DNA from 4 places in the Streptomyces sp. WAC04114 genome. Region 1 is predicted to be linked to each of the others. Evidence: riboswitches for the same ligand, from Rfam matches in the RefSeq annotation. Region 1 holds a riboswitch; each other region holds the start of a gene.

The links. Region 1 has a riboswitch for cobalamin ahead of K4G64_RS20595 (cobalamin biosynthesis protein). Riboswitches for the same ligand answer to the same signal wherever they lie in the genome.
Region 2: another riboswitch for cobalamin. It lies ahead of K4G64_RS29905 (ABC transporter substrate-binding protein); the one in region 1 lies ahead of K4G64_RS20595 (cobalamin biosynthesis protein).
Region 3: another riboswitch for cobalamin. It lies ahead of K4G64_RS03685 (ABC transporter substrate-binding protein); the one in region 1 lies ahead of K4G64_RS20595 (cobalamin biosynthesis protein).
Region 4: another riboswitch for cobalamin. It lies ahead of K4G64_RS32990 (prenyltransferase/squalene oxidase repeat-containing protein); the one in region 1 lies ahead of K4G64_RS20595 (cobalamin biosynthesis protein).

Annotation. Positions count from the first base shown of each region.
Region 1 covers NZ_JAIGQA010000077.1:5,555-12,707, reverse strand. The annotation lists gene K4G64_RS20605 (inorganic phosphate transporter) at 1-1,234, shown strand, start outside; gene K4G64_RS20600 (hypothetical protein) at 1,269-1,490, shown strand; cobalamin riboswitch at 1,608-1,766, shown strand; gene K4G64_RS20595 (cobalamin biosynthesis protein) at 1,866-2,819, shown strand; gene K4G64_RS20590 (cobyric acid synthase) at 2,821-4,329, shown strand; gene cobN (cobaltochelatase subunit CobN) at 4,326-7,153, shown strand, end outside.
Region 2 covers NZ_JAIGQA010000152.1:12,322-19,474, reverse strand. The annotation lists gene K4G64_RS29910 (iron chelate uptake ABC transporter family permease subunit) at 1-370, opposite strand, end outside; gene K4G64_RS29905 (ABC transporter substrate-binding protein) at 367-1,383, opposite strand; cobalamin riboswitch at 1,452-1,643, opposite strand; gene K4G64_RS29900 (CoA-binding protein) at 1,726-2,148, shown strand; gene K4G64_RS29895 (4-hydroxybenzoate 3-monooxygenase) at 2,213-3,436, shown strand; gene K4G64_RS29890 (metalloregulator ArsR/SmtB family transcription factor) at 3,448-3,807, opposite strand; gene K4G64_RS29885 (cation diffusion facilitator family transporter) at 3,871-5,037, shown strand; gene K4G64_RS29880 (YbaK/EbsC family protein) at 5,097-5,654, opposite strand; gene K4G64_RS29875 (XRE family transcriptional regulator) at 5,698-6,270, opposite strand; gene K4G64_RS29870 (DMT family transporter) at 6,368-7,153, shown strand, end outside.
Region 3 covers NZ_JAIGQA010000006.1:74,165-81,317, reverse strand. The annotation lists gene K4G64_RS03715 (hypothetical protein) at 1-192, shown strand, start outside; partial or broken gene K4G64_RS03710 (transposase) at 264-680, shown strand; gene K4G64_RS03705 (cation transporter) at 891-1,616, opposite strand; gene K4G64_RS03700 (helix-turn-helix transcriptional regulator) at 1,619-1,954, opposite strand; gene K4G64_RS03695 (ABC transporter ATP-binding protein) at 2,074-2,904, opposite strand; gene K4G64_RS03690 (iron ABC transporter permease) at 2,901-4,013, opposite strand; gene K4G64_RS03685 (ABC transporter substrate-binding protein) at 4,010-5,053, opposite strand; cobalamin riboswitch at 5,083-5,264, opposite strand; gene K4G64_RS03680 (class I SAM-dependent methyltransferase) at 5,318-6,067, opposite strand; gene K4G64_RS03675 (MFS transporter) at 6,036-7,153, opposite strand, start outside.
Region 4 covers NZ_JAIGQA010000191.1:105-7,257, forward strand. The annotation lists gene K4G64_RS32985 (SCO2322 family protein) at 1-615, opposite strand, end outside; gene K4G64_RS32990 (prenyltransferase/squalene oxidase repeat-containing protein) at 612-1,823, opposite strand; cobalamin riboswitch at 1,941-2,070, opposite strand; gene K4G64_RS32995 (SAM-dependent methyltransferase) at 2,241-3,038, shown strand; gene K4G64_RS33000 (helix-turn-helix transcriptional regulator) at 3,042-3,947, opposite strand; gene K4G64_RS33005 (EcsC family protein) at 4,102-4,794, opposite strand; gene K4G64_RS33010 (MBL fold metallo-hydrolase) at 4,998-6,023, opposite strand; gene K4G64_RS33015 (aldehyde dehydrogenase) at 6,182-7,153, shown strand, end outside.

The DNA of each region.
Region 1 (7,153 bases):
CCTCGCGATTGTGGTGGTAACCGCTCTCGCGTTCGATTTCACGAACGGTTTCCACGACACCGCGAACGCGATGGCCACGACCATTTCCACGGGCGCCATGAAGCCCAAGGTTGCGGTGGCCATGTCCGCGGTCCTCAACCTGGTCGGCGCCTTCCTGTCCGTCGAAGTCGCCAACACGATCTCAAAGGGCCTCGTCGACGAGGCCGGCATCCGCCCCGAGGTCATCTTCGCCGCCCTGGTCGGCGCGATCCTCTGGAACCTGCTGACCTGGCTGGTCGGTCTGCCGTCCAGCTCCTCCCACGCCCTCATGGGCGGTCTGATCGGTGCCACGATCGCCTCGGCGGGCGTCGGCGCGGTGCACGGCGACGTGCTGGTCACCAAGGTGCTCATCCCGGCGATCGCCGCCCCGCTGGTCGCGGGCATCGCGGCCCTGCTCGCCACGCGGCTGACGTACTCCCTCGGCCGCAAGGCCGACGGCAACGCGTCCAAGAAGGGCTACCGGGCCGGCCAGATCGCCTCCGCGGGCCTGGTCTCCCTGGCACACGGCACCAACGACGCGCAGAAGACGATGGGTGTCATCACCCTCGCCCTGGTGGCCGGCGGCGCGGTCGCGCCCGACTCCGACCCGCCCATGTGGGTCATCCTCTCGGCGGGTCTCGCCATCGCGCTCGGCACGTACCTGGGTGGCTGGCGCATCATCCGCACCATGGGCAAGGGCCTGACCGACCTCCAGCCGCAGCAGGGCTTCGCCGCCCAGACCTCCGCGGCCACGGTCATCCTGGCCTCCTCCCACCTCGGCTTCTCCCTCTCCACGACGCACTCCGTGTCCGGCTCGGTGATGGGCGCCGGCCTCGGCCGCAAGGGCGGCGTGGTCCGCTGGTCCACCGCGACGCGGATGTTCGTCGCGTGGGGCCTGACGCTCCCGGCCGCGGCCCTGGTGGGCGCGCTCGCCGAGTACGTCACCGGCTTCGGCAGCTGGGGCACCGCCGTGGTGGCGGTCTTCCTGGTCGCCTCCAGCGCGTGGATCTGGAAGCTCTCGCGGCGTGAGGTGGTCGACCACACCAACGTCAACGACACCGACGCCGCGGAGCCCGCGGGCGTGGTCACCACGGCGATCGCCGCCGTGACTCCGCCCCCGGCGGGAGGCACGGCCCCGGCGTCGGAGGACCCGGTCCCCGCGTTCCCGTCGCAGGCCACCGCCGAGCGCACGCCGACCACGACCACCACGGTCTGACCCCGCCACCGGTTACAAGGAAGAGTCTGTTGATATGAAGATCGACTGGGCGGCCCTCGGCTCCGTCTTCGGTGTCAGCCTCGTGGTCACCGTGGCCCTCGTCGGCCTGTTCAGCCTCGGCATCACCGGCCTGTCGCGCCGCGAGCGGGCGGTGGCGGAGGGCGGAACCGCGGGACTCGCGGTCACCGGCGCGTACGCCTGTTTCGCTGCGTGTGCGGCGGCCGTGGGGTACGGGATCTACCTGATCGTGGCCTGAGGGCCTGACGTCACGTCGTGTCCACCGGGCGGTACGGAACTCCGGTTCCGTACCGCCCGGTCGTCGTGTGTACGACAGGGGGCGGTGTGGGGTTCTCCACACTCTCCCCTCGCAGGTCAACGGCAAGTTGACGGCGGTTCCCGGCCGTGGTGGACTGCCGGGGCCAATACGGCGGCAGGAGAGGAAGCCGGTGAAAGTCCGGCGCGGTCCCGCCACTGTCACCGGGGTAGCAATCCCCGGGAGCCAGGAACTCTCACCGCCGGTCTCGTCGAACCAGGGCGTGGACACCCTGAGTGAGGACACACATCGCCATGCGCGGCTGCCGATCGAGGTTCACCACCCCACCCCTGCCCGCCCTCCTGGCCGGCTGAGCCCATGGGTGCCGGTCGCGTCTTCGCGTACGGCGCCGCCGCCGGCCTGATCGGTGACCTGCTGCTCGGTGATCCTCGCCGGGGGCATCCGGTCGCCGCGTTCGGGCGGGCCGCGAGTGCCGTGGAACGGGTGTTGTGGCGGGACCACCGCGGGTGGGGCGCGCTGCACAGCACCGTGTGTGCCGGAGGGGCCGTCGCCCTCGGGTCCGTCGCCGCGCGCGCCGTGCGCACCTCCCCCGCCGCCTCCGTCGCACTGACCGCTGCCGCCACCTGGGCCGTCGTCGGGGGGACTTCACTCGCCCGGGAAGCGCGGACCATCGGGCATGCCCTGGAGGCCGGGGACGTCGAGGCGGCCCGGGCCCGGCTGCCGCATCTGTGCGGCCGGGATCCGCAGGCCCTCGACGCCGACGGCATGGCCCGGGCCGTGGTCGAGTCGGTCGCCGAGAACACCTCCGACGCCGTGGTGGGGGCGCTGGTGTGGGGGGCCGTCGGCGGTGTGCCGGGGCTGCTCGGGTTCCGGGCCGTCAACACCCTGGACGCCATGGTCGGGCACAAGTCGGCCCGGTACCGCCGGTACGGGTGGGCCTCCGCCCGCCTGGACGACCTCGCGGGTTGGCCGGGAGCGCGGCTGACCGCCGTACTCGCCGTGCTGGCCGGGCCGGATCCGCGGGGGGCCGTGCGGGCCTGGCGGGCCGACGCGGCGCGGCATCCGAGTCCCAACGCCGGGCCCGTGGAGGCCTCGTTCGCGGGGGCGCTCGGGGTGCGGCTGGGCGGGACGCTCTCGTACGGCGGGCGGGTGGAGCACCGGCCCGTGCTGAACACGCCGGGGCGGGCCGTCGGCCGCCACGACGTCGAGCGGGCCGTGCGGCTGTCGAAGCGTGTCACCTGGCTCGCGCTCGGGGTGTGCGCCGGTGCGCGGTCGCTGATGAGCGCGCGGTCATCGAAAAGGGGGAACTGACATGAGCGGTGGGCTTCTCGTCGCCGGTACCACCTCCGACGCCGGAAAGAGCGTCGTGACCGCCGGGATCTGCCGGTGGCTGGTGCGCCAGGGCGTCAAAGTCGCGCCCTTCAAGGCGCAGAACATGTCCCTGAACTCCTTCGTGACGACGGAGGGGGCCGAGATCGGGCGGGCGCAGGCCATGCAGGCGCAGGCCTGCCGCATCGAGCCGACCGCGCTGATGAATCCGGTGCTGCTCAAGCCCGGTGGCGAGCAGAGCAGTCAGGTCGTGCTGCTGGGCAAGCCGGTCGGGGAGCTGAGCGCGCGCGGCTATCACGGCGGACGGCAGCAGCAGTTGCTCGGGACGGTGCTGGACTGCCTGGAGCAGTTGCGGGGCACGTATGACGCGGTGATCTGTGAGGGGGCCGGTTCTCCCGCCGAGATCAATCTGCGGCGGACGGACATCGTGAACATGGGGATCGCCCGGAACGCCGGGCTGCCCGTGCTCGTCGTCGGCGACATCGACCGGGGCGGGGTGTTCGCCTCGTTCTTCGGGACGGTGGCGCTGCTGTCGCCCGAGGACCAGCGTTGCGTCGCCGGGTTCCTCGTCAACAAGTTCCGCGGGGACGTCTCCCTGCTGGAGCCGGGTCTGGAGATGCTGCACGGGCTCACGGGTCGGCGGACCTACGGTGTGCTGCCGTTCCGGCACGGGCTCGGGATCGACGAGGAGGACGGGCTGCGGGTCTCCCTGCGGGGAGCGTTGCGGGAGTCCGTCGTCGCGCCGCCGGTCGGCGAGGACGTGCTGCGCGTCGCCGTCTGCGCCGTGCCGCTCATGTCCAACTTCACCGACGTGGACGCGCTGGCCGCCGAACCCGGCGTCGTGGTGCGGTTCGTGGACCGGCCGGAGGAACTGTCCGACGCCGACCTCGTCATCGTGCCCGGCACTCGCGGGACGGTCCGGGCACTGGAGTGGCTGCGCGAGCGCGGGCTCGCCGACGCCCTGGTCCGCAGGGCCGCCGAGCAGCGGCCCGTCCTCGGCATCTGCGGCGGCTTCCAGATCCTCGGCGAGCACATCGAGGACGACGTCGAGAGCCGCCGGGGCCACGTCGACGGGCTCGGGATCCTGCCCGTGCGGGTGCGGTTCGCCCGCGAGAAGACCCTCACGCGACCGGCGGGCGAGGCCCTCGGGGAGCACGTCGAGGGTTACGAGATCCACCACGGCGTCGCCGACGTCACGGGAGGGACTCCCTTCCTGGACGGCTGCCGGGTCGGCCAGACCTGGGGCACGCACTGGCACGGCTCGCTGGAGTCGGACGGCTTCCGGCGGGCCTTTCTGCGCGAGGTGGCGGCCGCCGCGGGCCGCCGCTTCGTGCCCGCGCCGGACACCTCGTTCGCCGCGCTGCGCGAGGAGCAGCTCGACCGGCTCGGCGATCTGATCGAACAGCACGCGGACACGGACGCGCTGTGGCGGCTCATCGAGTCCGGCGCGCCGCAAGGACTGCCCTTCATTCCACCGGGAGCGCCCGCATGAGCACTGTGTTGTTGTTGTCGACCGCCGACACGGACCTGCTGGCGGCCCGGGCCGCCTCCGGTGCCGACTACCGGATCGGCAACCCGACCCGCGTGGACGTCCGGGAGGAGCTTCCGGCCCTGCTGGACGGAGCGTCCATCGCCGTCGTCCGGCTGCTCGGCGGCAAGCGGGCCTGGGAGGACGGGCTCGCCGCGCTGAAGGCCTCCGGCATCCCGACCGTGCTGCTCGGCGGTGAGGCCGTACCGGACGCGGAGCTGATGGCCGAGTCGTCCGTGCCGGCCGGTGTCGTCGCCGAGGCGCTGCGGTACCTCGTGGAGGGCGGGCCGGACAACCTCACCGAACTCGCCCGGTTCCTCTCCGACACCGTGCTGCTGACCGGCGAGGGGTTCGACGAGCCGCGGAAGATGCCCGAGTACGGCGTCCACGGCGAGCGTGAACTCGTGCCGGGCCGTCCGACCGTCGGCGTGCTCTTCTACCGGGCGCACGAACTGAGCGGCAACACCGCCTTCGTGGACACCCTGTGCGACGCGATCGAGGCGCGGGGCGCCAACGCGCTGCCCGTGTACTGCGGTTCGCTGCGCGGGGCGGACGCGGGCCTGTACGAGATCCTCGGGCAGGCGGACACCCTGGTCGCCACCGTCCTCGCCGCGGGCGGCACCCACGCCTCGCAGGCCTCGGCGGGCGGTGACGAGGAGGCCTGGGACATCGGCGCCCTCGCCGAGCTGGACATCCCCGTGCTGCAGGGCCTGTGCCTGACGTCCTCGCGGCAGGCCTGGGCCGACTCGGACGCCGCCCTGTCCCCCATGGACGCCGCGATGCAGGTGGCCATCCCGGAGTTCGACGGGCGGCTGATCACCGTGCCGTTCTCCTTCAAGGAGCAGGGCCCGGACGACGTGCCCGTCTACGTCGCCGACCCGGAGCGCGCGGGGCGCGTCGCCGGCATCGCCGTACGGCACGCGCGGCTGCGGCACAAGGAGAACGCCGAGAAGAAGCTGGCGCTGGTCTTCACCGCCTACCCGACCAAGCACTCGCGGGTCGGCAACGCGGTCGGGCTGGACACGCCGGCCTCGGCGGTGCGGGTGCTGGACGCGCTGCGGGACGCCGGGTACGTCGTCGAGGGGCATCCGGACCAGGGCGACGAGCTGATCCACCGGCTCATCAACGCCGGTGGGCACGACGTGGAGTGGCTGACGGAGGAGCAGCTGGCCGCCGCGCCCGCGCGGGTGCCGCTGGCCGACTACCGGGCGTGGTTCGAGAAGCTCGACCCGGAGCTGAAGGACGCCATGACCGAGGCGTGGGGCGAGCCGCCGGGGAGTCTCTACGTCGACGGCGACGACATCGTGCTGGCATCCCTGCAGTTCGGGAACGTCGTCGTGATGATCCAGCCGCCCCGCGGCTTCGGCGAGAACCCGATCGCGATCTACCACGACCCGGACATGCCGCCGTCCCACCACTACATGGCGGCCTACCGGTGGCTGGAGAACAGCTTCGGCGCGGACGCCATCGTGCACATGGGCAAGCACGGCACCATGGAGTGGCTGCCCGGCAAGGGACTCGGGCTCAGCGGGGGCTGCGCCCCGGACGCGGTCCTCGGGGACCTGCCGCTGATCTATCCGTTCATCGTCAACGACCCGGGCGAGGGCACCCAGGCCAAGCGGCGCGGGCACGCCACGGTCGTCGACCACCTCGTGCCGCCGATGGCCCGTGCCGACACCTACGGCGACCTGGCCAAGCTGGAGCAGCTCCTCGACGAGTACGCGCTCGTCTCCGACCTGGACCCGGCGAAGGCGCCGACCGTGCGCGCCCAGATCTGGACGCTGGTCAAGGCCGCCGAGCTCCACCACGACCTGCACGTCGACGAGCAGCCGGACGACGCGGAGTTCGACGAGTTCGTCATGCACATCGACGGCTATCTGTGCGAGATCAAGGACGTGCAGATCCGCGACGGACTGCACATCCTGGGCGGCGGGCCGGTCGGCGAGCCGCGCGTGAACCTCGTGCTGGCCGTGCTGCGCGCCTCTCAGGTGTGGGGCGGGCAGGCCAACGCGCTGCCGGGCCTGCGGGCGTCGCTGGCGCAGCACTTCGGGCTGGTGGAGAAGGAGCTGCTGGCCGAGCCGGGCGCTCCGGTGAAGGTGCCCGTCGAGCTGACGGACCTGGTGGACGGCCCCTCGCGCAGCGCCGCCGACGCGATCGACCTGCTGGAGCAGCTGTGCCGGCGGATCGCGGAGGGCATGGAGGAGCGCGGCTGGGCGGTCGCGGACAGCGCACCGCTGGTCCGGGAGGTCCTGGGCACCGAACTCCCCGACGCGGTCGCCGTGCTGGAGTTCGCCTGCACCGAGGTCGTGCCCCGGCTGGAGAAGACCACCGACGAGATCGGGCACATCCTGCGGGCCCTGAGGGGCGGTTACGTCCCGGCCGGTCCGTCCGGTTCGCCGACCCGCGGGCTGGTCAACGTCCTGCCGACGGGCCGCAACTTCTACTCCGTCGACCCCAAGGCCATTCCGTCCCGGCTGAGCTGGGAGGTCGGGCAGTCGCTGGCGGACTCGCTGGTGCAGCGGTATCTGCAGGACACCGGCGAGTACCCGACGTCCGTCGGCCTGACGGTGTGGGGCACCTCGGCGATGCGCACCCAGGGCGACGACATCGCCGAGATCCTGGCGCTGCTGGGCTGCCGGCCGGTGTGGGACGACGCCTCGCGGCGCGTGACCGGCTTCGAGGTGGTGCCCCTGGCGGAGCTCGGCCGGCCGCGCATCGATGTGACGGTCCGTATCTCGGGCTTCTTCCGGGACGCGTTCCCGCACGTCGTGGGCCTGATCGACGACGC
Region 2 (7,153 bases), on a different contig from region 1:
CGAGGACCGCTCCGGTGGATGCGCCCGAGGACACCCCCAGCACGAAGGGGTCGGCCAGCGGGTTGCGCAGCAGGGATTGCATCACCGCCCCGCACACGGCGAGTCCGGCCCCGCACACGGCCGCGAGCAGGGTGCGCGGCAGCCGCAGCTGCCAGACGATCCCGTCCCTGATCGGCGTCAGCTCCGAACTGCCGAGGCCGAGATGGGCGGCCACGACGGACCACACGTCGCCGACGCCGATGTCGGCGGGACCGATGGTGATGGCCACGGCGAGGGAGGCGACGAGCGCGACGGTCCCGGCCGCGCCCAGCGCGAGTCCTGCCCGGCGCGGGGGCCCGGTCCCGGCGGCCGGCAGCCCCTGGGCGGTCACTTCACCAGCCCGAACCGGCGCAGCCCGGCCGCCACCTGCTCCACACCCTCGACGGTGCGGATGGTCGGGTTCATGGCCTGGCCGCTGAGCAGCACGTACCGCTTGTGCCGGACGGCGTCCATGTTCCTGGTGACGGGGTTGGACTCCAGGAAGGCGATCTTCTTCGCGGCGGACTCGGCGGTCTGGGACTTGCGGGTCAGGTCGCCGATGACGAGGACGTCGGGGTCGCGGTCGGCGACGGTCTCCCAGTTGACCTGTGGCCACTCCTCGTGCGTGTCGTCGAAGACGTTCTTCGCGCCGAGGGCCCGGGTGATGATGCCGGGCGCGCCGCAACAGCCCGCCAGGTAGGGCGACTCGGAGTTCGCGAACCAGTAGAGGAGGGTGACGTCGGAGGCGTCGATGCCGGCCGTGGCCTTCTTCATGCGCTGCTGGAGGGAGCCCACGAGGGCGTCGCCGCGCTTCCTCACCCCGAACACGGTCGCGAGGTCGCGCACTTCGCCGTAGACGGTGTCGATGTCCAGGGCCTTGTCGCGGGCGCCGTCGCCGCCGCCCGAGTTGTCCTTGCCGGCGCAGTCGGACGGGGAGACGTAGGTGGGGACGCCGAGCTTCTCGAACTGCTCGCGGGTGGCGACGCCGCCCTTGCCGAGGGTGGAGACGAAGGACGCGGCGACGAAGTCGGGCTCGGTGTCCAGGACGCGTTCGAAGGACGGGTTGTCGTCGGCGAGGCGCGGCACCTTCGCCTCGGCCTTCTCCAGCCCCTTCATCACGGGGTCGGTCCAGGTGGCCGTACCCGCGAGGCGGTCGGCCAGGCCCAGGGAGAGCAGGATCTCGGTGGTGCCCTGGTTGAGGGACACCGCGTGCCGCGGCGGGGCGGGGACGCGGACCTCGTGCCCGCAGTTGGTGAGGGTGACGGCGGCCTTGGCGTCGGTGGACGCGGTGCCGCCGCAGCCGGTCAGGAGCAGGGAGCCGGCCGCGAGCAGGGCGGCGGCACGGGCGGGTCGGGCGAGGGGCACGGGAACCAGTCCTCAGGCGTCGAGGGCTCATGCGCGGAGCCCGGTCGTACGGTGCTCCCCCGCCGCACGCGGCCGCGGGGGCCGCCAGCAGGTCTTCGGACTCGGGTTCACCCGGGATCGAGGCGCCTTCCCGGACGTCCGCGAGGGAGTCCAGTGGCCGAGGCCCCGCCCGTCCCCCTCACCGCTGCGCGTCAGTTCCGGATTCGCACCGGATTCCCTGACCCACGTACATGGGTTCGACTGGCCTCGGCAAGCTATCACGGAGGCCGGCCGGGGAATCACCGCACACCCGGCGCCGTTACACAAGGAACAGTTCGTCCACGACTTCCTTGGAGGCCGCCGGTGCACGGCGACGAGGCAACGGTCCGCAGGATCCTCACCGAGCTCGGCGACACCTGGGCCGTGGTGGGCCTGTCGTCGAACCAGCGGCGCGCGGCGTACGGCGTCGCCGCGGTGCTCCAGCGCTTCGGCAAGCGCGTGGTTCCGGTGCACCCGAAGGCGGAGACGGTGCACGGGGAGAAGGGCTACGCGAGCCTGGCGGACATCCCCTTCGACGTGGACGTCGTCGACGTGTTCGTGAACAGCGACCTCGCCGGGGCCGTCGCGGACGAGGCGGTCGCCAAGGGCGCGAAGGGCGTCTGGTTCCAGCTCGGCGTCATCGACGAGGCGGCGTACGACCGGGCCCGTGCGGCGGGCCTGGAGATGGTGATGGACCGCTGCCCGGCGATCGAGATCCCACGGCTGTCTCGTCACGACGTGCAGTAGCCCTGAGGGAGGCAGCCGTCCGCGGAGGTGACCGTCCACTGACAACGGCCTCCATAATGTGCGCATGACCCACCCCCTTCCGCCCGCCGACTCCGGTGCCCCGCACCGTTTTCCGGTCGTCGTCGTGGGCGCCGGTCCCGCGGGTCTGACCGTCGGCAACATCCTGCGGGCCGCGTCCGTGGACTGCCTGGTGCTGGAGACCGAGACCCGGGAGTTCGTCGAACAGCGGCCCCGGGCCGGGGTCATCGAGGAATGGGCCGTGCGGGGCCTGGAGAAGCGGGGCCTCGCCCGGAACCTGCTGGACCGCGCGGAGCCGCACACCGCGTGCGAGTTCCGCTTCGACGGGGAGCGGTACAGGTTTCCGTACGGCGAGCTGACGGGCAGCCACCACTTCGTCTACCCGCAGCCGTTGCTGGTGACGGACCTGGTGCGCGAGTACGCCGACGTCCGGGGCGGCGCGATCCGCTTCGGCGTCCGGGACGTACGCGTCCACGACGTCGACGGCGACCGGCCGTCGGTGTCGTACACCTGCCACGAGAGCGGCGAACTCCAGGTCGTGCACTGCGATTTCGTCGCGGGCTGCGACGGGGCGCGCGGGGTGAGCCGGGCCTCGCTCCCGACCGAGCGGGTCCGGATCGCGCGGCACGACTACGGCATCGGCTGGCTGGCCCTGCTCGCCGAGGCCCCGCCGTCCACCGACTGCGTGCTGTTCGGCTGCCACGGTCGCGGCTTCGCCGGCCAGATGCCCCGCAGCCCGGAGGTGACCCGCTACTACCTCCAGTGCCCGCCGGGCGACGACGTGGAGAACTGGCCGCACGAGCGTGTCTGGTCGGAGCTGCGGGAACGGCTCGGGGCGGCCGGTGCGCCGCCGCTGACCGAGGGCCGGCTGATCGAGAAGCGTGTGCTGGACATGCACGACTACGTGGTCGAGCCGATGGTGCACGGCCGGCTCTTCCTCGCGGGCGACGCGGCCCATCTGGTCGCCCCGATCGCCGCCAAGGGCATGAACCTCGCCCTGCACGACGCCTTCCTGCTCGGCGACGCCCTGGTCGCGCGGCTCACCACCGGTGACGGCGGCGGCCTCGACGGCTACGCGCAGGCGTGTCTGCGGCGCGTGTGGGACTACCAGGAGTTCTCGCAGTGGCTGTCCGAGGTGTACCACGGCACGGCGGCGGGCGACCCGTTCCGCGCGGGCACCGCGCTCGCCCGGCTGCGCCGTCTGTTCACCTCGCCCACGGCGGCCGCCGCCTTCGCCGAGCAGTACCTCGGGACGGCGGCGCGCTACTGAGCGGGCCGTGGTCAGTCGTGCGGGGGCCGGTCGCTGAGCCGGTGGTCGGCCACGTTCAGCGCCTCGTCGACGAGCCTGCGCAGATGGCCGTCGCGCAGTGAGTAGATCACCCGGCGACCCTCCTTGCGTGTGTCCACCAGGCCCGCGAGGCGCAGTCGCGCCAGGTGCTGGCTGACGGCCGGCCGGGCCGCCCCGCACGCCTCCGTGAGGGTCGTGACGTCGGCCTCTCCCCCGGTCAGCGCGTGCAGCAGGGCGAGCCGGGTCCGGTCCCCCAGCAGGGCCAGCAGTTCGGCGGCGAGCGCGAACTGCTCCTCGCCGGGGCTGCGCGGATGCGCATCATGCGCAGATGACAGGTGCATGCGTGCGCTCATACGCACATAATGGCGCCACGACACGGGTACGTCCACTCTCGCGCGCACCGGAAGGGGATCCACGTGAGCGACCGGCACGAGCACTCCCACCCTCATGAACACACCCCCGGGCCCGATCGCGGGAACCCGCAGGGACGCGACCACGGGCACTCGCCCGGGCACGACCACCGGCACGAGCGGAGGCACGACCGCGGGAATCCGCCTGGCTACGGCCACGGCCACGGTCACGGCCACGGCCACCGGCACGGCCTGCGCCACCGGGTGGCCCACCTCCTCGCCCCGCACTCCCACGAGACGGCCGACAAGGTCGACTCCGCCCTGGAGTCCTCGGCCCGCGGGATGCGGGCGCTGTGGGTCTCGCTCGTCGTCCTGGGTGTGACGGCGCTGGCGCAGGCGGTCGTGGTGGTGGTCTCCGGGTCGGTGGCGCTGCTCGGGGACACGGTGCACAACACCGCGGACGCACTGACCGCCGTCCCGCTCGGGATCGCCTTCGTGCTGGGCCGGCGCGCGGCCACGCGCCGCTTCACCTACGGCTACGGGCGGGCCGAGGACCTGGCCGGTCTCGTGATCGTGCTGACGATCGCCGCGTCCGCGGCCTTCGCGGGCTGGACGGCCGTGGACCGCCTGCTGGATCCGCGCCCGGTCCAGCACGTCCCGGCGGTCGCCGTGGCCGCCCTCGTCGGCTTCGCCGGCAACGAGTGGGTGGCGCGCTACCGCATCCGCGTCGGCCGCTCGATCGGCTCGGCCGCGCTGGTGGCCGACGGGCTGCACGCCCGCACCGACGGCTTCACCTCGCTGGCCGTGCTGCTGGGCGCCGGCGGCTCGGCCCTGGGATGGCAACTGGCCGATCCCGTCGTCGGGCTGGCGATCACCGCGGCGATCGCGCTGGTGCTGCGGGACGCGGCCCGGGAGGTGTTCCGCCGGGTGATGGACGCCGTCGACCCGGTCCTGGTGGACCGCGCCGAGCGGGCCCTGACCGAGGTGCCCGGGGTGCGCGGGGTGGGTGAGCTGCGGCTGCGCTGGATCGGCCACCGGCTGCGCGCCGAGGTGGCGGTCGTGGTGGACGGCGACGAGACGGTGCGCGAGGCCCACCGCATCGCCGTGGACGCCGAGCACGCGCTGCTGCACGCGGTACCGCGGCTGACCGCGGCCCTGGTGCACGCCGACCCGGAGCCGGCCCCGGGCGAGAGCGACCCTCACCTGCCGCTGGCCCACCACATCGCGGCGTAGGCCAAGAGACCCGGAGCCGCCGCCGGATCAATCGCAGGCCGGCTCATCGCGACGTCAGGTCAGGAGACCCCGAGCCCCTCCAGCACCTCGGCGTGCGGCAGTTCGGCGAAGGCCTTGCCCGGAACCAGCAGCTTGCCGCGCCGCCGCCCGCTGCCGACCAGCACGTACGGCAGGTCGACGACGGCGGCGTCCACCAGGAGCGGCCAGCCGTCCGGCAGCCCGAGCGGGGTGATGCCTCCGTACTCCATGCCGGTCGCGCCGGTCGCCGTGTCCATCGAGGCGAAGGAGGCCTTGCGGGCACCGAGCCGGCGGCGCACGACCCCGTTCACGTCGACCCGGGTGGTGGACAGCACGACGCATGCGGCGAGCGTGGACTCACCGCCCCGCTTCCCCGAGACCACGACGCAGTTCGCCGACCGTTCCAGCAGGTCCTGCCCGTAGTGCTCCACGAAGGTGGCGGTGTCGGCCCACTCCGGGTCGGTGTCGACGTAGACGATCTGCTCGGCGGGGACGCTGCCCTGCCAGTGGCGTACGGCGTCGGCGACCGGGGCGGTGAGTTCGTCGAGGCAGGTTGGGGCCGGTCGGGCGTCGTCGAAGTGTCCGATGGGTGCGCGCATGGCCGCACGCTAACAACAGCGGCCCGGTGGCGGTCCGGGCGTCTCAGGTCACGGGCGGGACCGAGACGGCCATGACCATCTCCATGGGCGCGTCGCCGGTGTTGCCGTAGGTGTGCGGGACGTTGGCCTCGAAGTGGACGCTGGCGCCCGCGGGCACGCGATGCTCGACGCCGTCGACGGTGAGGGTCAGTTCGCCCGCCGTGACGTGGAGCAGCTCGGTCGTGCCGGCGGGGTGCGGGTCCGACGGGCTGCTCTCGCCGGGCATGAGCCGCCAGTCCCACATCTCCAGCGGGCCGGGTGCCTCGGTGCCCGCGAGCAGCCGGTTGTAGCTGCCGGCGTCGGTGTGCCAGAGCCGTACGGCCTGTTCGGCCGGGATGACGCGTACGTTCGGGCCCTGCTCGTAGTCGAGCAGGGTCGTGATGCTGACGCCGAGCGCGTCGCCGATCTTGACGACGGTGCCGAGGCTGGGGTTGGTGCGGGCCTGCTCGATCTGGATGAGCATGCCGCGGCTGACGCCCGCCCGGGCGGCGAGCACGTCCAGGGTGAAGCCGCGCACCGCGCGCCAGTGCTTGACGCTCCGCGCCAGGGACTGGGTCAGCAGGTCGAGGTCCGACACGTTCCGTCCAATATTCTGTATGACACAGTGCAATGCGCTGCACTATGGTGTGGTTGACCTGATCGTTCACTGAACTGTACTGCGAGGTATCCGTCCCATGACAGCGCTCTTCGCCCTGGCCACCAGCTTGTTGTGGGGGCTGGCCGACTTCGGCGGGGGTCTGCTGACCCGGCGCACGCCCGCGCTCACGGTGGTCGTGGTCTCGCAGTCGATCGCGGTCGTGGTGCTCGGCGCGGTCGTGGTGGCGACCGGCGGCTGGAGCGAGGCGGGCCCGCAGCTGTGGTTCGCCGTGGCGGCCGGGCTGGTCGGTCCGGTGGCGATGCTCGCCTTCTACAAGGCGCTCGCGCTGGGCCCCATGGGCGTGGTCTCGCCGCTGGGGTCGATCGGCGTGGCGGTGCCGGTCGGGGTGGGACTGATGCTGGGCGAGCGCCCCGGTCTGCTGCAGTTCACCGGCATCCTGGTGGCCGTGGCCGGCGTGTGCCTCGCGGGCGGTCCCCAGTTCCGCGGCGCTCCCGTCCAGCGGCAGGCCATCGTCCTGACGCTGCTCGCCGCGTTCGGCTTCGGCGCGGTGATGGCCCTGATCGCCGAGGCGTCGACGACGCTGACCGGCCTGTTCCTCGCCCTGTTCGTACAGCGGGTGACGAACGTCGCCGCGGGCGGGCTCGCGCTGTTCGTGTCGGTGCGGCGCGGGGCGCCCGCCCTTCCGGCGGACGGTTTCCCCTGGCGCACCCTGCCCGCCCTCGCCTTCGTCGGCCTCGCGGACGTCGCCGCCAACGGCACGTACTCGATCGCCGCACAGCACGGCCCGGTGACGGTCGCGGCCGTGCTGGCCTCGCTGTACCCGGTGGTGACGGCCGCGGCGGCACGGGGCATCCTGCGCGAA
Region 3 (7,153 bases), on a different contig from region 1:
ACCCATCTGGTGCGGGACGGCTTCATGATCGTCGGAGAGCTCGGCGGTGGCGGCTTCGAGGCGTGGCCCGGAAGCGCCGACGAGGTCCTGGAAAGAGCCGTGGCCGCGCTGGATGGTGTCCACTGGGCACCGGCCGGGGGCGGTTTCTGGCTCATGAACACCCCGAAGGGAGACCGTACGGCTGCCGCGTGATCGCGGCGGCCCGGGAGCCCGGGTGAACCATGGTGCCCTTCGTCACGGCCGGTGGCGAAGGGCACCGCGCGTTCCGTGATCAGGTTCCCGGCGCCGTGAAGTGCTACCAGCGTCGCACCGACTGCCTGGCAGACCAACTCGGCTCCGCAGTCGAGGAGATAGAGGGCCAGGCGGGCGCCCGTCTCTCCCGCGCGATCTCCCGCTCGACCGAACTGCGCATGCTCATGCGAAGGGCGGCACCGCCGCTGCGCGTCCCGCGCGTGCTCGGCATCGATGACATCGCCCCCAAGCGTCGGCACCGCTACGCCACCGCGATCATCGACGCCGAGACCCGCGAGCGGATCGACGTCCTGCCCGAGCGCATCGCCCAGACCCTGGCCGCGTGGCTACGTGAGCACCCCGGGGCCGCATACGGCTGCCGCGACGGCTCCGGCTCCTGCGGCGAGGCGATCCGCCAGGCGCTCCCTGAAGCGGTGCAGGTCAGTGACCTGGCAGCTCACCGTAGGCAGCCAGGGCCCGCAACCAAATGGTCCTGCTCGAGCACGTCCAGGGGTGATCGTCCTGCGCACCCCTGGAACGCGAGATCGAGGAGACCTGGCAGAAGCCCCGCAGCGTCGTTCCGCACCTGCGGTCCGCTACGGACTCACCATGAGCGGACGAGCAGCCGCGGGGCCGCCCGGGCGTCGGGACCGGGCGCGCTAGGCGCAGCAGCCGCACCCGGCCGCGCAGGTGCCGCATCCGTCGCCGGCCTCGATGCCGGGGGAGGGGAGGGCTGTGGCGGTGGGTGCGCAGCAGCCCTTCCCCCGCCAGGCGTCGCGGCCTTCGTTCACGGCGATCCCGGCGATGGCGAGGGCGGCGACGGGGTCGGCCCAGGACCAGCCGAGAGTGGCGTTCAGGAGCAGACCGACCAGGAGTACGGCGGACAGATACGTGCACAGCAGGGTCTGCTTGGAGTCTGCGACGGCGGATGCGGAGCCGAGTTCCCGGCCGGCCCGGCGCTGGGCGGCGGACAGGAACGGCATGACCGCGAGCGAGAGAGCGGCGATGACGATCCCGGGAACGGATCGTTCGGCCTCCCCGGTGCCGGTCAGGGCGCGGATCGCGTCCAAGGAGACGTAGGCGGCGAGGGCGAAGAAGGAGACCGCGATGATACGCAGGGCGCGCTGCTCGCGGGCATCGCGGACGGCGGGGTCGGAGGCGGAGAACTGCCAGGCGACGGCGGCTGCTGAGGACACCTCGATGACCGAGTCGAGCCCGAAGCCGATGAGGGCGGTCGAGGAGGCGGTCGTACCGGCGGCGATCGCGACGACCGCCTCGAAGACGTTGTAGATGATGGTCGCGGCGACGAGGAACCGTATGCGACGGGAGAGTGCCTCGCGTCGTGCGGGTGAGGGGTCGAGGGATGTCGACACGTCGGCGGTCACGGTCAGCAGCACCCCTTCTCGGCGGCGTCCGCGCACGTCCGGTCGGTCTCGACGGCGACCACGGCGGTGCGCAGGTCGTCGAGGGCGTGGGCGAGGCGTTCGTGGGCGATCTCGTACCGGGTGCGGCGGCCGTCGGGAACGGTGACCACCAGCCCGCAGTCACGCAGACACGCGAGGTGGTTCGACAGGCGGGTCCGGGAGATACCGAGGGCTTCGGCGAGGTCGGCCGGGTAGGCGGGCGCGTCGCGCAGGGCGAGCAGGACGCGGCAGCGGATGGGGTCGGCGAGTGCGCGGCCGAAGCGGGCCAGCACCTCGACGTCGGAGGCAACGATCAGCACGCCACAAAAGTACACGAAATCCTGAATCCAGGAAATCCTGAATCCAGCATCCGTGGATCCGGGCTGCTCGTGTTCACCGTCCGCCTCGGTGATCCCGCCGTGCCCACCTCTCCGTGCGCTCAGCCACGGGACGTGGAGGTGCGAGGTGGTGCCTGGGCCGGTTCGGCCGGGTGCGGCTCCCCGGGAAGGAAGGTCACCTGCGGTGCGCCGGTGCGGGGATGGGTGGCCACCTCGCTCGTCACGCCGTAGACCTCGGCCAACAGTTGTGGTGTGAGGACCTCCAACGGCGGGCCCGATGCAATGACCTGGCCGTCGCGCAGGACGTACAGGCGGTCGCAGTAGTAGGCCGCGAGGTTCAGGTCGTGCAGGGCGACGAGCACCGTGGCCGGCAGGCGGCGCAGCGTGTTCAGGACGTCCAGCTGGTGGCGGATGTCGAGGTGGTTGGTCGGCTCGTCCAGGACGAGGAGGGAGGGCTGCTGGGCGAGGGCGCGGGCGATGAGGACGCGCTGGCGTTCGCCGCCGGAGAGGCGGTCGAAGGGGCGATGGGCCAGGTCTGTGGCGTCCACCGCGTCCAGGGCCGTATCGATCAGCTCGGCGTCCTCGGGGGTGTCGCCGTCGAGGAGTCGTTTGTGCGGGGTGCGGCCCATCGCGACGACCTCACGCACGGACAGGTCGAAGTCGGCGCCCGACTCCTGGACCACCGCCGCGACCGTCCGGGCCAGTTGCCGCACGGGCAGCGACCAGGCGTCCGTGCCGTCGACCCTGACATGGCCGGCGGCGGGGCGCAGGACGCGGTAGACGGTGCGCAGGAGGCTGGACTTGCCGCTGCCGTTGGGGCCGACGAGGCCGATGACTTCGCCGGGGCGGGCGGTCAGGGAGACGTCCTCGACGAGGCGGTGCGCGCCGGCGGTGAGAGTGACGCCGTCGACGACGAGTTCCGTGGCGGTCATGCCCCTCCTTGGTCCGTGGTCCTGCGGGCGTCGCGGCGCATCAGCCACAGGAAGAACGGGCCGCCGCACAGCGCGGTGAGCACGCCGACGGGTATCTCCATCGGCGCGGCGACGACACGTGCTGCGATGTCGGCCCAGATGAGGAAGACGGCGCCGCCTAGGGCGGCCGTCGGCAGGACACGGCGATGGTCGCCGCCGACGGCGAGGCGGACGATGTGCGGCAGCATCAGGCCCACGAAGCCGATCGGTCCGCAGGCCGCGACCAGGATGCCGGTGACGAGGGAGAGCAGGACGAACATGCGGGCACGGAAGCGGGCCACGTCCAGCCCCATCGTGGTCGCGGCCTCCTCACCGGCGAGCAGCAGGTTGAGGTTGCGGGCCTGGACCATGAGGACGGCGATGCCCAGGAGCAGGGCGGCGCCGGGCAGCCACAGGGTGTCCCAGTTGACGCCGCCGAGGCCGCCGAGGGTCCAGGCGAGGACCGCGCGGGCCTCGTTGCCCCGGTCGGTGGTGAGCAGGAGCAGGTCGAGCACGGCGGTGAGTACCGCGGCGATGGCCACGCCGGAAAGGACCAGTCGTGCGGAGGTGATCCGGCCGCCGGTGCGGGCGGTGGCGTAGACGAGCAGCAGTGCCCCGAGCGCCCCCGCGAACGCGGCGGCCGACAGCGACACCGGTCCGAGCAGGGTGACCCCGAAGACGATCACCACGACGGCACCCAGGGACGCCCCGGAGGAGACGCCGAGCAGGTAGGGCTCGGCGAGCGGGTTGCGGATCAGGGCCTGCAGGGCGGTGCCCACCACCGCGAGTCCGGCGCCGGCCACGGCCCCGAGGAGGACACGGGGGGCGCGGACGTCCAGCACGATGGTCTCCCGCGCCCGTGACCACTCCGGCTCCGCCCAGTCGGCGCCCAGTGCGTGCGTCACGATGCCCCACACCTGTCCCGGCGGCACCTGCACCGAGCCGATCGCCAGGCCCGCCGTGGCGGAGACCACCAGCAGGACGGCCAGCACGGCGAGTGTGACCGCGAGACCGGCCGGGCCGGGCCGCCTGTCGTCCCGCGCCCCCGGTTTCACGGCCCGCCCGGCGGCATCGGTGACCGGAGCCGTCACCGGAAGCTCTCGGGGTGGATGCCGCGGGCCAGGTCCTCCACCGCGTAGGCGGACCGCACGCCGACCAGGGTGGCGGTCAGCGGCAGGACGACGAACCGCTTGTTCCTGATGGCGGGCACGTCCTTCAGCGCGGTCTGGGACAGCAGGAACTTCTTCTTCTGCTCGACGCTTCCCGCGCCGGCGTAGTCGTAGATCGCGATGACTTCCGGCTTGCGGTCGAGGACCTGCTCCCAGGAGACGTCACCGAAGACGTCGTCGAGGTCGGCGAAGACGTTCTTGCCGCCGGCCAGCCGGATCAGTTCGGTGCCGAGGCTCTTGCCGCCCGCGGTGAAGGCGGACTTGTCGCCGCTGTCGTAGACGAAGACAGGGACCTCGGGTGCGCCTTCGACGGCGGTGGTGGCCTTGCCGACCCTCGCCCGGAGGTCGGAGACCAGTTCGTCCGCGCGGTCGGGTACGCCGAAGATCCTGCCGGCGGTGCGGACTTCTTCGTAGGTGTCCTTCATCGTCACGCGCTTCTTGCCGCAGTACTCGCGGTTGAGGTGGGTGTCGATGCCGGCGTCGGCGAACGCCTTGCGGGAGCGGCCCTCGTTCTCCGCGAAGGCACTGCCGTAGCCGCCGTAGACGAGATCCGGCTCGGCCTCGAGGACGGTCTCGAAGGACGGTTCCTTCTTCGCCAGTTCGGGGATCGACTCGTAGTCGTTCCTCAGCTCGGGCAGGACGGCGGAGTCGGGGAAGGCGGTGCCGACCATGCGGTCCTTGAGCCCCAGGGAGAGCAGGAGTTCCGCCGGGTGCTGGTGGATGGTGACGACGCGGGCGGGTGCCTTGTCGTACGTCGTCTTCACGCCGCAGTTGTCGATGGTGACGGGGAAGCCGTCGGCCGACGCGGCTGTGGCTTTCGCGTCCTGGGCGGTGTCCTGCGAGGATCCGCAGCCGGCGGTCAGCAGGGCCGCCGACACGGCCACGGCCGCGGCCGTAGCCCGCAGGGCACGGCGTCGGCGGGCAGGGGTGGACAGCGGGGGACGGGACGTGCCGTCGTACACGTGAAGCCTCCTGGGGAGTCCGCGCTCCTCGGAACGGGCCCGCGACAGGCCAGTGTCCTGACTCCCGGATCGACGCTCCCCCTGCCTTCCCGCGCGGCGCGCAGTGGCGTTTCGAAGGGTGCACTCCCCGGTCACAGTGGCGGGACCGTGCCGGATTCGCACCGGCTTCCTGTCTCCCGTCGCGGTGATGACCCGCTGATACTACGGTCTGCCGAGAAGTGGCCAACAGGGCGTGCGGAACCGTCCGAGCGCCCCCGCCGGATCTCACGCCCCGCGTACCGCCCGCACCACCAGCCGCTCGGCGTTCTCGTCGTAGGGGCGGCCATCGAAACCGCCGAAGATCTCCACCGGGCCGAAGCCCGCCTCCTCCACCATCCGCCGCAGCTCGACCGCGCTGTACACGAACCACACCAAAGTGGCGCGTGTCACCCGCTCGCCCCGGACCAGGACCCAGTCGCTGCGCAGCCGCGCCCAGTCGTCCAGCACGGTGTCGGTCTGCACCATCAGGTCCTCGCCCCGCCGCACCACCTTCGGCGGAGTGACCTTGCGGGCCAGCAGCTCCTTGCCGGCCAGGTCCAGGACGAGGGTGCCGCCGGGGGCCAGGCAGGTGTGCATGGTGCGCAGGACACGGGCGTTGTCGGCCGGGTCCTCGAAGTAGCCGAACGAGGTGAACATGTTGAGGACGACGTCGAAGGCGCCCGGTGCCTCGTACGCGCGGGCGTCGGCCCGCACGTACGTGACCTGGACGCCCGCGTCGGCCGACCGCTTGCGTGCCCGGTCCAGCATGGCGGGGCTCAGGTCGACCCCGGTGACGTGGTGGCCGCGGCGGGCGAGCGGAACCGTGAACACACCGGGGCCGCAGCACAGGTCCAGCACCCGGGCCCCGGCGGGGAAGGCCAGCAGGGGAGAGGTGCCGAGCAGTTCCTCGGCCTGCGCGTGGCGCTGCTCGGAGAAGAGGAAGTCGTGGAACTCGGTCCAGAAGTCATCGTCCTGGAACCCGCCCGTCCGTGTCATGCGCTCTCAGTGCTCCTTCGTCGTGGTGGGTGCGGGGGTGAGGGTGTCGCGCCTTGCGGGTGCGCAGTGCCAGGAGCAGCGGCGGCAGCACCAGGCACTGCGCCGCGGCCAGCAGCCAGAACCAGCCCGCGTGCCCGGCGTGTTCGGTGAGTCCGTAGAGTTGCCCGCCCAGTACTCCGCTGGCGCAGGCGCCGAGTCCCGCGGCCAGCCGCTGCCGCCCGAAGACGACGGCGTCCGAGCGCGGGCTGCGGCGCAGGGCCTCCAGGTCGTTCTTCAGGAACAGGACGATGTCGCCCAGGGTGATCAGGGCCCCGCCCGCCAGCAGGGCAGGCCGGGTGCCGATCGCCAGTACCGCGAGCCCGGCCGCCAGGCCCGTGAAGCCGACCGCGAGGGCCGTCGCGTAGGGCATGCGCCGGATCAGGCCGGACGCGAGGGGCTGGACGACGATGACCAGGGTGAAGCAGAGCAGCAGGACCAGGCTGTAGAAGGCGCTGGACGCCCGCTCGACGGCGTACACCGCCAGGAAGTGCTGGAAGTGGAAGTAGAGGTAGAAGGCGAGCGCGTTGGCGGCGAACGGCAGCACCGCCGGCCCGGTGAGCAGACCCCGCCCTCCTGTCTCCGGCCCCCGTTCCCGCTCGCCCTTGGTGTCGGGGAGCCGGGCGTGGCCCGCCGTGACCAGGACGAACAGCGCCGTGACGGCGACGAACAGCCAGCCGGGGGAGGACAGTACGAACGGCCCCGCGATCAGCGGTCCCACCGCCATCCCCGCGTTGAGCGCCGCGTTCCCCGCCGACAGGAAGGCGGGACGGCGTTCGTCGTCCACTCCGTGCACGAGGTACGCCTTGTTGGCCGGCAGGTACAGCGCGGCGCCGCAGCACGTCAGGACGAGCGCCCCGACGGCCAGGGGCGGCCAGCGCAGGGCGAGCAGGAGGCCCACGAATCCGGCCGTGCGGATGATCAGGGCCCACAGCATCGTGCGGCGCAGCCCGATGCGGTCCGCCAGGGCCCCGCCCGCGATCCCTCCGGAGAACTGCACGAGGGACGCCACGGCCAGGACGATGCCGACCGTGCCGAGCCCCATCCCGA
Region 4 (7,153 bases), on a different contig from region 1:
CGCCGCCCCGCCCAGGACCACCACCACGGCGATGCCCGCGACCAGGCCCAGGGACGGGCCGTCGTCCGACGGGGCCTTCTGCTCCGCGGCGGGCTTGTCGGGCTCCGGGGTCCGCTGCTGCGAGACCTGTTCGCCGCAGCCCTTCTCCGGGTAGCCCGCGATCGCGCACAGCAGGGCGTTGGTGTCGTAGCGCAGCGGCTTGGCCACCGCCGCCAGGGCCTCGGCCGTCGTCGCGTCGGGGGAGACCCGGGCGCAGGCCGTGCGCGCGGCGGGCGGGGTCTCGCCCTCGGGGGCGTCCGACGGGGTGCCGAAGTCGAGGACCAGGGCCACCCGCTTGCGGCCGTCCTGCGCGGGCGTCTTCGCGCAGATCGTCGCGAAATCGGCCTTGCCGCGCGGCCGGGCCGCGTTCGCGGAGTCCTCGCTCACCGCGAAGCGGAAGCCCTGGACGTCGCCGTCCGAGGGCCGGGCCAGGGACGGGCCCTGGGTGGCGTAGACCCAGTGACCGCCGTCGCGCTCCCAGAACGACCAGTACCGGTAGCCGGCGGCCTGGGCCTGGCCCGCTCCCGCGCACAGCAGGAGCGAGGCCAGGAGGAGGAGAAGGGCCCTGCGGATCACGGCTGCTGCTTCTTCTTGCGGCCGGTGAACAGGAAGCCGATACCGATGCCGGCGACGAGGCAGACGCCGACGTACCACCAGACGCCGAAGAAGTCCGAGCCGGAGTCCTCCTTCTTCTCGTCCGCGGCCTTGGTCTGCTCCGCCGTCTGCGGGGCCGGGCCCGTGGCGCCCAGCTGCTTCACGAGGTCCGCGCCACCGAAGTCGCGGGGGTTCGTGCCCGTCGCGTGGGCGGCGAAGATCAGCTGGGCGTAGGCGGCCGGACCGCTCTGCGCGGCCCATTCGGCGGAGTTCTTCTCCAGCCACCGCACGGACTTCTCCGCCTGCGCGGTGGCGCCCTGCGCGGCGAGCGCGACGACCGCGTCGGCGGTGTTGCCGTAGTCGGGCTGGGGCTCGGCACCGGCCAGTGCGGACATCAGGTGCCCGTTGTCCTTGGTCAGGGCGGCGGTGAGATAGCCCGCGCCGTTCGCCGCCGCCTGCTGAGGCGTCCCGGCCTTCTCGCAGGTCGTGTCGGACTTCTTGCCGGGCTCGACGACCATGCCCTTGCCCAGGGAGCCGAGCACACCGGCCGCCGTGGCGTCCGCGTTGGCGGCGAGCTCGCCCTTCTTGTCCGGCTGGAACGCGAAGGCGCCGTCGTCGTCCCCGCCGCAGGGCAGGGCGAGCTTCAGCAGCGCGTCGTAGGGAGACTTGCCGTCCTTGACGACCCGGTCCGGCTTCTCGCCCGCGGCGGCGAGCGCGCCCACGACGACCGACGTGGAGTTGGTGTCGCTGGCGCCGCCGGGCGAATAGCCCCAGCCGCCGTCCTTGTTCTGCACCGACTTCAGCCAGCCTATGGCCTTGCCGGTGACGTCGTCGTGCCCGCCGAGCGCGGTGAGGGCCTGCACGGCGGCGGACGTGGCGTTGGTGTCCAGCATGGTCTTGGCGTCGCACGCGGCGGTGGGGTCGGGACGGTACGCGGCGAAGGAGCCGTCCTCGCACTGCTGCCGCGCCAGCCACTCCACGGACTTCTCGGCGGGCTTCACACCCACGGTGTCCTGCGCGAGCAGCGCGAGCGACTGGCGCCAGACGCCGTCGTACTTCGGGTCCGTGCCGCCGTACAGGGCGGACGGGAACGCCTGGGAGGGCGACGGGGACGGGTCGGCGGCGGCCGGGGTGGCGGCGCCGATCACGGCGACGGCGGCCAGGACCGCGGCGCTGCGGCGGACGTTCATGATCGGCGGGTGCCTCTCCCTGTGGGGGAGCCGGGCAGCACGGGGCACCCCCCGGCGGCTCGGCTCCGTATACCTCGACGGTGCCGTGCACCGGCGGACTGCCGGGCACGTGAGCCGGTCACGAACCGTACGGAGCGATCCGGCTCACCGCCCGCGGCGGGCGGTTCACGGTTGCGGGTCAGCGCCGGAATTGCACCGGCTTTCCCCCGTACGGTGTGATGACGACCCGCTCACTGTACCCGCACGTAGGAATCGGGCCGAGGGGGCCGGGGCCCCGCGGTACAGGGCCGCCGGTCCGGCGACGAGGGCGACCGAGGTGGGGCCGTGGAACTCCCGGGTGCCGCGCAGGAGTTGATCCTCTTCGGGGTGTCGACCGGCTAACGTGGGGCTTCCTCGACCACACACTCAGGAGCGTCCATGACCGAGCAGGAGCCGTTCCCCAAGATCGACACCTCGGTGCCGCACTCGGCCCGGATCTGGAACTACTGGCTGGGCGGGAAGGACAACTACGAGGTCGACCGGGTGGCCGGTGACGCGTTCCGTGAGGTCTTCCCCGGGATCGAGACCGGTGCCCGTGCCGCCCGCTACTTCCTCGCCCGCGCCGTGCGCCACCTCGCCGCCGAAGAGGGCATCCGGCAGTTCCTGGACATCGGCACCGGCCTGCCCAATGTGGACAACACCCACCAGATCGCCCAGCGGGTGGCCCCGGAGAGCCGGATCGTCTACGTCGACAACGACCCGCTGGTGCTGGCCCACGCCCGCGCCCTGCTCACCAGCACGCCGGAGGGCGTCACCAACTACGTCGACGCCGACCTGCGCGACCCCGGCGCCATCGTCCGGGAGGCCGGGAAGACACTCGACTTCGACCAGCCCGTCGCCCTCATGCTGATGGGAATCCTGGGCCACATCGAGGACCACGACGAGGCCCGCTCCATCGTGCGACGCCTGGTGGACGCCCTGCCCCCCGGCAGCTACCTCGTGCAGTACGACTCCACCGACACCAGCGAGGAGTACGTCCGGGCCATCCAGCAGTACAACGACGGCGGCTCGATCCCGTACATCCTGCGCAGCCCCGAGCAGATCGCGCGCTACTTCGAGGGCCTGGAGCTGCTCGACCCGGGCGTGGCGTCCTGCTCGCGCTGGCGTCCCGACGCGGCGGCCCTGGGCCTGCCCGCGGAGGTGCACCAGTACGGCGGCGTCGCCCTCAAGCGCTGACCCTCAGGTCTCCTGAAGGACGCGGTGCAGGATGGTCGGAGTCTCGTCCGGCGACTCGGCTTCGACCACCAGCCGGTTCATGGCGTCCCAGTAGCACTCGATCTCGGCCGGCCGGTCGGGGTAGAGGGCGCCGGTGAGCTGCTCCAGGTAGACCACGTCGGGCAACTGCCCGCCGGGCAGCCGCAGAATGGTGATCGGGCCGCCCTCCGCGGCGTGAGCACCGGCGGAGAACGGCAGGATCTGCACCGTCACGTGCGGGAGCCCGCAGATCTCGATGAGGTGCCTGAGCTGGTCCCGCATGACACCGACGCCGCCCACCGGGCGCCGCAGCGCCGCCTCGTCGATCACCGCCCACAACCGGGTCGCCGGCTGCCGGTGCAGGATCCGCCGGCGGGCCATCCGCAGGGCGACCCGGCGGTCGATCTCCGCCGCACCGGCGTCCGGGTGCGCGAGCCGCAGGGCGGCCCGGGCGTAGTCGGCGGTCTGCAACAGGCCGGGGACGCGCTGCACCCGGAAGCAGCGGATGAGGCTCGCCGCCTGCTCGGCCCCGAGATAGGTCTGCGTCCAGGCCGGCACGACATCGCTGTACGACCGCCACCAGGCAGGGGTGTTGGCCTGCTCGGCCAGCGCCATCAGGGTGGCGCGCTCGGCCTCGTCCGTGACGCCGTAGAGGGTGAGCAGATCGGCGACGTCGCGCAGCTTGAAACCGTGGCGGCCGGCTTCCATCCGGCTGATCTTGGAGGCGGAGGCCCGGATGACGTGCCCCGCGTCCGCCCGGCCGATGCCCCGCTTCTCCCGCAGGGCGCGCAGCCGGGCACCGAGGGCCAGGCGCGGCACCATGGGCCCGGCACACCCGCCTTCCAGGGCCCCGCTGCCGGTCGTCGTGCGTGCGGCCTCTTCGGTGCCCATGGGCATGTCTCCTTGCGGTGGAACGCAACTCCGCACGCGCTGAAGCGTCGCGGCACGACCATCCTAGGGGCGATGCCCCGACGTCATCCGGAGTATGCCGAAGGCGCGTGCCTGCCCGGGTGGGCGCCGAGGCGAGGACGGCGGTGGCCGGTTCTCAGCTCTCGGCGGCCAGCTTATGACGGTAATAACTCTCGGCCGCGTCGGCGAATTTCGAGACGAGGAAAGCGTTGATCCCTGCCCCGGCGAGGGCGCCCAGTACCGGAACGAAGCCCGTCACCGCTTTCGAGCCCAGAACCGCGGAGAATTTCACCGCCGCTTTCTGCGCGATCTTGTTGATGAACGGCTTGCTGAGTTTCACGGCGGCCTTGGCGCCCTTCTTCCCTACGATCTTCCCGCCGACCACGGACACACCACTGCCCGCGCCCAGTGCAAGTGCCTTGGCCATCACGGCGGTTCCGTACGTCGGGTAGGCGACGTTGAACGCGATGAAGCCCGCCGATGCCGCGGCCCCCGCAGAGGTCACGCTCAACGCGTCCGGCTCCAGGGCGTCGGCCCAGAGGGCGAGGATGACGGCGAGGTCGTCCTCTCCGTCCACCGTCGCGCCCATCTTGAAGCCGATCCCCCATGCGCAGACGGACATCTTGTGCAGCAGGAACGCCACATCGCCGACCATGACCACGGCGTGCGCCCCCGGCACCGCCATCGCGGCCGCACCCGCCGCGGCCACCTGCCCGGTCTGCGAATTCCGCCAACTCCGCACCGACGAATACCCCGCGGCTCCCCGCTGCGCCATCGACGTGTCCCAGCCGAGCCGATTGAACGCGGAGACGAATATCTCCGCGGACATGCTTTCCCCCACGGCAAGCCCCCCAATGCACACTTTCCAGTGATCGCGTGATGGGGTGACCGCACCCCGCCGGGCACGCTATCCGGACAGTTGGCCGATGGTCAGGGTCGTGCGAAGGGCGCGTTTTAGTGCTTCAGGGGCGTGCACTGCTGTGCGCACACCTGCCTGTCACCACGTGCACGCCGCTCCGTCCTCCACGTACGTCAGACCGCCACGTACGTCACCGGCTCGCTCCCCGGCACCGCCTCCGCCCGGCCCAGCTTCACCAGTCGCCGCAGATGCGCCTCGGCCTCCGAGACGGCGATGGTGCGGGAGCCGTAGGGGATGTCGGACCAGGGGCGGTTCCACTCCATGCGCTCGGCGAGCTGCCAGGGGGTGAGGGGCTCGGCGAGCAGGGCCAGCAGGTCGGTCAGGCGGGACTCGTGGTGGGTGAGCAACTCCCGTACGCGGGCCGTGGCGTCGGAGAAGGGGTGCTGGTGGGCGGGGAGGATCTCGGCGGGGGCCAGCCGGCCGACCCGTTCCAGGGAGTCGAGGTAGTCGCCCAGGGGGTCGGTGATGGTGGTGTCCTCGGGGTCCTCGTAGAGGCCGATGTGCGGGGTGATCTCGGGCAGCAGGTGGTCGCCGGAGAACAGACGCCCCCGACCCGGGAGTTGGGCCGGATGGTCCTCCTCCAGGTGGAGGCAGACGTGGCCCGGTGTGTGCCCCGGGGTCCAGATCGCGCGCAGTCGGCGGCCGGGCAGCGCCAGGAGTTCGCCGGGGACGATGTCGCGGTCGGGCAGGGCGGGGGAGAGGCCGGGCAGGGTGCGGTGGCGGGGCTGCCGCAGGGGCGCGATGTGCTCCTCGGGCGCACCGGCCGCGGTGAGCTTGGCCGCCATGTACGTGAACCAGCGCGCGGGGCGGGCCTCCCGGGTCCGCCGTACGACCGCGGTGTCCGCCGCGTGCATCGCGATCCACGCGCCCGACGCCTGACGGACCTTGCCGGACAGCCCGTGGTGGTCCGGGTGGTGGTGGGTGATGACCACGCCGTGGATCTCGGCGGCCGAGGTGCCGCAGGCCGTGAGGCCCTCCGCGAGGGTGTCCCAGGACTCCGGGTCGTCCCAGCCGGTGTCGATCAGCACCGGGCCGCGGTCGGTGTCGACGACGTACACCAGCGTGTGGCCGAGCGGGTTGTCCGGGATCGGGACCCGGAGGGAGCGGACGCCTCCGCCGTGGTCGGTCACCTGTGTCATGGGCTCCCCTGTCGCCGACTCCCCGTCACTATAACTAGAACGGGTTCCAATGGGGGTCTCCCCGTGGTGCGCGGTCCGTGGACTCCTCGGGGCGGGGCTGGTATCAGTGGGCATATCTGATGAACCGTCAGAGAACGCCCCTGGGGAGGCAGTCGGCCATGACCGAGCTCGTGGAACACGGACAGCTGTTCATCGGCGGGGAGTTGACCGACCCCCTGGGCCAGGACGTCATCGAGGTGATCTCTCCGCACACCGAGGAGGTCATCGGGCGCGTCCCGCACGCCTCGACGGCGGACGTGGACCGGGCCGTGGCGGCGGCCCGGCTGGCGTTCGACGAGGGGCCCTGGCCGCGCATGAGCCTCGACGAGCGGATCGAGGTCGTGGGCCGGATCAAGGACGCCATCGCTGTCCGGCACGACGAGATCGCCCGCGTGATCTCCGCCCAGAACGGCTCGCCGTACTCCTGGAGTGTCCTCGCCCAGGCCCTCGGCGCCGTGATGGTCTGGGACTCGGCGATCACGGTCGCCCGGAACTTCACCCATGAGGAGCGGCGCGACGGCGTCCTGGGCAGGATCCTGGTGCGGCGCGAGCCCGTCGGGGTCGTGGCCGCCGTGGTCCCCTGGAACGTCCCGCAGTTCGTCGCCGCCGCCAAGCTCGCCCCCGCGCTGCTCACCGGCTGCACGGTCGTCCTCAAGCCCTCGCCCGAGTCCCCGCTCGACGCCTACCTGCTCGGCGAGATCGCCCGCGAGGCCGGGCTGCCGGAGGGCGTGCTGTCGATCCTGCCCGCCGACCGGGACGTCAGCGAGTACCTGGTGGGGCACCCCGGCATCGACAAGGTCTCCTTCACCGGGTCGGTCGCGGCGGGCAAGCGCGTGATGGAGGTGGCCGCCCGCAACCTCACCCGTGTGACGCTCGAGCTCGGCGGCAAGTCCGCGGCCGTCGTCCTGCCCGACGCGGACCTCGAGACGGCCGTCGCGGGCATCGCCCCCGCGGCCTGGATGAACAACGGCCAGGCCTGCGTCGCCCAGACCCGCATCCTCCTGCCGCGCTCCCGCTACGACGAGTTCGCCCACGCCCTCGCCGCCGCCGCGGGCGCCCTGACGGTCGGCGACCCGCTGGACCCGGCCACC